One region of the Latilactobacillus parasakei genome, then DNA from elsewhere that is predicted to be linked to it. Evidence: a T-box and tRNA genes for the amino acid it is inferred to sense, from the RefSeq annotation. Region 1 holds a T-box; the other holds one or more tRNA genes.
The links. A T-box is a leader RNA that pairs with one kind of tRNA and senses whether it is charged. The one in region 1 lies ahead of leuS (leucine--tRNA ligase), so its partner is inferred to be a tRNA-Leu.
Positions count from the first base shown of each region.

Region 2: it has a tRNA-Leu gene. The T-box ahead of leuS (leucine--tRNA ligase) is inferred to sense a tRNA for this amino acid. The anticodon was not compared.

Region 1 covers NZ_CP186861.1:2,065,827-2,068,971, reverse strand. Annotated here, with positions in the region: gene leuS (leucine--tRNA ligase) at 1-1,236, opposite strand, end outside; T-box leader at 1,340-1,546, opposite strand; gene ACPBEH_RS10280 (LysM peptidoglycan-binding domain-containing protein) at 1,570-3,145, opposite strand, start outside.
Region 2 covers NZ_CP186861.1:1,927,069-1,930,213, forward strand. Annotated here, with positions in the region: gene ACPBEH_RS09555 (Tex family protein) at 1-89, shown strand, start outside; gene ACPBEH_RS09560 (SprT family protein) at 92-544, shown strand; gene ACPBEH_RS09565 (GNAT family N-acetyltransferase) at 645-1,106, opposite strand; tRNA gene ACPBEH_RS09570 (tRNA-Leu) at 1,195-1,279, shown strand; gene ACPBEH_RS09575 (ECF transporter S component) at 1,407-2,000, shown strand; gene ACPBEH_RS09580 (hypothetical protein) at 2,048-2,686, opposite strand; gene ACPBEH_RS09585 (cold-shock protein) at 2,997-3,145, shown strand, end outside.

The sequences.
Region 1 (3,145 bases):
TAATTTATAACTGATTTGTTCATGACCCACTTTGTGTTCAACCAACCATGGAATCATCTTGTCGATAGCAGCTTGCTTGTCTAAGCCATCTAAGAAATCCGAATTAATCATTACACCAGGTTCTGTGTGAACAGCTTCTTCAGGGTTACCGCCTGAAACAACTGGTTTCAATGGTAAACCGAATTTCTTGGCAAATTCCCAATCGCGAGGGTCATGTGCAGGAACGGCCATGACAGCACCAGTCCCGTATGACGCTAAAACGTAATCTGAAATCCAGATTGGTAAACGTTCGCCGTTCACCGGATTGATGGCATAAGCACCCGTAAAGGCACCTGTTTTGTCCTTCGCCAAATCAGTCCGTTCAAGATCACTCTTGTGTTCAATTTCTTTTAAATAAGCTTCAACAGCAGCTTTTTGTTCAGGCGTTGTGATGTCGGCCACTAATTTATGTTCTGGGGCCATCACGATGTAACTAACACCAAACATTGTATCGGCACGCGTTGTGAAGACATCGACCTTAGCGTCGTGGTTTTCAACAGCAAATGAAACTTCGGCACCTTTTGAGCGACCAATCCAGTTACGTTGCATATCTTTGACACTTTCAGGCCAATCAACCAGGTCTAAGTCATCGATTAAACGATCAGCATAAGCCGTAATCTTCAACATCCATTGACGCATTGGTTTCCGGTAAACAGGGTAACCACCACGTTCAGTTTTACCGTCGATCACTTCTTCGTTGGCCACAACTGTCCCTAAATCTGGGCTCCAGTTAACAGCAACTTCGGCTTCATAAGCCAAGCCTTTTTCGTACATTTTTTCAAAAATCCATTGGGTCCATTTGTAAAAATCAGGATCCGTTGTATTCACTTCGCGATCCCAATCGTATGAGAAGCCTAATGAATTGATTTGACGTTTGAAAGTGTTGATATTTTTTTGCGTGAAATCAGCAGGGTTATTCCCCGTATCTAACGCATATTGTTCAGCAGGTAAGCCGAATGCATCCCAACCCATTGGGTGCAACACGTTGAAGCCTTGCATCCGTTTCATCCGGGCCAAGATATCAGTTGCCGTATAGCCTTCAGGATGGCCAACGTGCAACCCTTGTCCTGATGGGTATGGGAACATATCTAATGCGTAGAAATTTTTCTTATCTTTATCTTCTGTTGTTTTAAAAGATTTATGTGATTGCCAGTAGGCTTGCCACTTTTGTTCAACTGCGCGATGATCGTAAGTCATATCAAACACTCCTTATTTTTAGCGTACTTTCAAAAGTATAGACACTTTTGACGCACTCTTTTTTAATCCACTTAACGTCAAAAAAAGTCCTATGGTATAAATACCATAGGACGAATTGACCGCGATGCCACCTAAGTTCTGCCCAGTTCAAACTGAGCAACTCTCTGGCCGTAACGTGGCTGACGTTTCTATCTACTTGATTTCAATAGAAAACTCAAAGGTGAGTTCGCTAAGTTCAACGACGTGTTCGCACTAACCACACGCTCTCTGGACGTTTCACTTAACTACTAATCCCTCTCAACGTTAAATAATTGTTCTTAGCATACCAAACTCTTACTTCAATTTCAAGACTTGGCCAACTAAGATTAAATCTGAGCGTAAATTATTGGCAGTCTTCAATTGGCTAATTGTCGTGCCATTTTTTTGAGCGATTGACCATAGGCTATCACCTGATTTAACGGTATAAGACTTTGTTTTATTAGGCGTCGTTTGATTGTTATTGTTAGTTGTTGTTTTACCAGCACTGACTTTTAACACTTGACCTGGATAAATAAAATTATTTTTAATGTTATTTAAACGAACCAATTCAGCCATTGAGATTCCTGATTGTTGTGAAATCCGCCATACTGAATCACCAGCTTTGACCTTGTAGGTTTTAGCGGTTGTCGTTGTTGAGCCATTGTTATTATTACTACTGCTATTGTTGTTGTTATTTGTTGGAGGTGTTGTTTGTCCCGTTGATTTTTGACCAACAATTAATTTTTGACCAGGATAGATGAAGTTATTACGGATATTATTCCACTTCACCAAGTTCGCCATTGAAACACCATAACGGTTTGAGATTGCCCAAACTGAATCGCCAGACTTAACCGTGTAAGTTTGGTTATTCGCCGGTGTTGTTGGGTTCGTTGGATTTGTCGGTTTAGTTGGATTCGTTGGTGTTGTTGGGTTTGTTGTTTGTTTAGCAGAAACAATCAACACATCGCCCGGGTGGATCATGTTATTTTTAATGTTATTCCAGCTAATTAACGTATTCATTGAAATACCGTAACGCTTAGCAATGCCGTAAACTGAATCGCCGGCTTTAACTGTGTATTTTTCACCATTTGTTGGTTTAGTTGGATTGGTTGGTGTCGTCGGATTCGTTGGTGTTGTTGGTTTGTTAGCCGAAACAATTAAGACATCACCAGGATGAATCATGTTATTTTTAATGTTATTCCAACTGATTAAAGTACTCATTGAAATTCCATAACGTTTAGCAATGCCGTAAACTGAATCGCCGGCTTTAACCGTGTATTTTTCGCCATTTGTTGGTTTGGTTGGCGTTGTTGGATTGGTTGGGGTTGTCACTGTCCCGCCACCATTGTTACCACTTGTCGCAGGTGTGTCATATTGTGTTAAATTATATTGTTGGATCAGACGATTTAAACTAGCCGCATAGTTCGTAGCTGTTGCATAGCGACCTTGAAGATATTGTGTCGCGTTTTGGTAGCTTGTTGTGTGACTCTTAAAGGCGCCTTGATAATAAGGTGTTGATCCAAAAGAAGTATTCTTCAAAACATGCACGTAATCTTGTAGTGATTGGTAGTATGAAGGATATTTACGGAAAGCAGCGTTGATTTGGTAAAGATTACCATGACCATCATCTTCGTTTGTTAGCATGTAGACAGAGCTACCGTTGTAACTCCCTTTAACACCGAATAAGTTGTAGTTAGGGGCTTTGCCTAAAGCACTATTCCCGAAACCTGATTCAAGAGACGCTTGGGCAATCATCACTGAAGCATACAAATCATTTTCACTTGCCAATTGACGTGCTGAGCTAGCAATTGAATTGATGAAAGTTGATGCACTGGTTGATGAATAAGCCATAATCGCTTGGGCTGTTGCGATATTAGCACCCGTATTTTGT
Region 2 (3,145 bases), 140 kb from region 1:
GTGATGTTGTTCAGGTTTGGGTCTTAAGCGTCGATCAAGAACGTGAACGAGTTCAATTGACGATGAAGGCGCCTAAAGCAACTGATTAATGATGACGGATCAAGAATTAACGCAACTCATCCAAAATATTTCAGTAACCACGTTTAATCGGCCGTTTAGCCACCAAGCAAACTTTAATCGGCGCCTAAAAACAACAGGGGGTCGGTATCATCTGCAAGACCACCATATCGATATTAACCCGTTGATGGTGGTCCAAGGGCAGGCTGTTTTAGAAGGCATCATTAAACATGAGCTGTGTCATTACCACCTGCATTTATTGCACCGTGGATACCGGCATCGTGATCAAGACTTTAAGCGGCTTTTACAACAGGTTGGTGGTGCACGTTTTGCACCACCGGTCACGCCTAAAAAGGCAGCACAAAAACGACTAGAATATCAATGCACCAAATGTGGTCAGTTGTATCAACGACAACGGCATATCAATACAACGCGTTATGTCTGTCGTCGCTGCCATGGCCATTTAAAATTGGTAAAAGAAATCTAAAAATGGAAGTGTGCGTTATAGAACACGTTAAGGCTACAAGTATGCTGAGATTAAAAACAGGACCTGAGACAAAAATAATTTTGTCTCAGGTCCTGTTTTTTTAAATTTGTCGGAGTGTTTGATTTTGCGTCACAAAGCCTAATTTTTGATAGAGTTGTAGGGCGGATTGGTTATTGCCCAAGACGGTTAGCTCCAAAAAGGCGAGTTGCTTTTCACTTTGCCAAGTACGAGCCTGTACTAATAATGCCGTCGCAAGGCCTTGGCGACGATAGTCTGGATGGACGTATAATGCAGTGACGTAGGCAAATTGATGACTGATAAAGAGATTGGAAGGACTGGTTTGTGCCGTGGTAACGTGGCAAAAGCTCGTTATCTGATCCTGATCGCGAGTGATATAGACGATTTGGCGGTTGTCTTCAACCATCATTTTCCAGGTAAAGAAATCAGGGCTACTCTTTTCTTGATAATTAGTTGGTTGAAGGGCGTGCATTTCGGACGTTAAAGCTTGATAAAGCGTCGTTAAAGCGCCAATATCGGTTAATTTAGCAGTTTCGATAAACATTTTTGGCCTCCGAGGCGAATTTTTGTTGACTTCAATTCAGGTTTCTCTTATACTAATGTACGTGGCTTAAAGTCATAAAGCAAGTATCGCGGGTGTGGCGGAATGGCAGACGCGCAAGATTAAGGATCTTGTCGGGAATTTTCCCGGTGGAAGTTCGAGTCTTCTCACCCGCATATGATAACAAGTTAAACGATACCGTTAGCGGTGTCGTTTTTTTGTGCCCTAATTAAGTTTGAGAATTGAATTCAATTTCGTAAATCGCTATAATGGGCAATAAGTTAATGGGAGAGGTAAATAGAGATGACACGTAATTCATCAGCGTATAAGATTAGCATTTTAGCGATTCTAACGGCATTGTTAATGATTCAGAGTTTTGTGCCGATGGTTGGTTATATTTATATTCTACCAGGGTTACCAGGGGTGACCACAATGCATTTAACCGTTATTATTGGGGCGATTATCTTAGGTACTCGTGGTGGGGCAACCCTAGGCGCAATCTGGGGAACATTATCCCTAATTCACGCCTATACAGCGCCAGTCGATGCCTTAACTTTATTGATCTTTCAAAATCCGGTAATCGCTATTCTACCGCGCTTGATGGTGGGGTTAGTGGCGGGATTATTGTATCAGCATTTACACAATACTAAAGCAGGTCAACGTGGCTCGATGGCGATCGCCGCTTTTTTTGGGACTATCGTTAATACGACGTTAGTCATTCTGTTGACATGGGCTTTTTACAGCCAACAAGCAGCCGGGATTTATAAAACGGACGTCAGTCACTTAATTATCGTGATGCTGAGTGCCGTAGCGATTAATGCCTTGATGGAAATAGCCCTAGCGGTGATTGTGACACCGTTTGTGGCCAAGCCATTATTAAGATTTAAGCGCGAATAAAAAGAGTCGGGACAAAAGTAATTTTTGTCCCGACTCTTTTTTAGTGGCTAGTCCAATTGTTTTTGAACCTTCTTAGCCTGTGCAGTGACCGTATTAATATTAACCTTAGCGATTTCGGCTTGTTGGTAAATAGCACTATAATATTGATTCAAGCGGTTGATAGGCGCTGCTAAATCATCCGCGTGTGCATCGGCCGATGTGTGATCGGCATAGAAGTCGGTTTCGGCTGTGGCAGCGGCGTCGTAGAAATTCGAAAGCGTTGTGTAATCAAGTGCGGATAGTTTCAAGCTTTGATTTAAATCCTTGATGAATTCAATGGGCAATTCGTCGCTTTCTTGATTAGCAATTTTAATCAGGCGCTTAACGACCGGCTTTAATTCAGCTTGTTGTGTTTTAAGCGTCTTGTAAGCTTCTGCTCGTGAAGCGGCAGTTTGTGCTATTTTAGACCCCTTAACATCTAGGAGGTTTTGATCTGGATATTTTGCTTGGATTTTAAGGTAGCTATCCGGTACGCCCTGACCGGCATCTTCTAGAGTGCTGAGTGCCGTTTGTTGGGTTTTAGAAATCTGCAAAATAGTGTTGAGGTCGTCTTTGACCTGCTGTTTTGTATCGAGCGGTTTTTCGCAACCGGCTAGTAAGAATAGTAGCCCCAAAATGGGGAGTAATCGTTTTAGTATTTTTAGCATTGTCAGGCACTCCAGTAGTTAAATTCGTTAACTTCATCTTAGCGTAAATACGTCTAAAAGCCAACCGTTTGCCATGGTAGATAACAGAAAAACGTCAATTTAATGGAAAGTATAAAAGTTCGGTTATCGTAGAAAGAAAACGGTTTATTTTTTAGTGTTTAGGGTTGTTTCTCTTTTTTTCATATGTTACACTATGTTTGTACTTTTTGACAGGTTATGGTTCGAATGTTTCCAAAAGAACTTTCTTCCATCGCACCGACAGAAATACACAAATTTATATGTGTCTAACGACACAAGGAGGAGTTTTCTCATGGAAAACGGAACTGTAAAATGGTTTAACGCAGAAAAAGGTTATGGCTTTGTAACTCGCGAAGATGGTAGTGATGTATTCGTACATTTCTCAGCTATCCAAGGTGAAGGCTACAAGACTCTTGAAGAAGGTCAAAGCGTTTCTTTCGA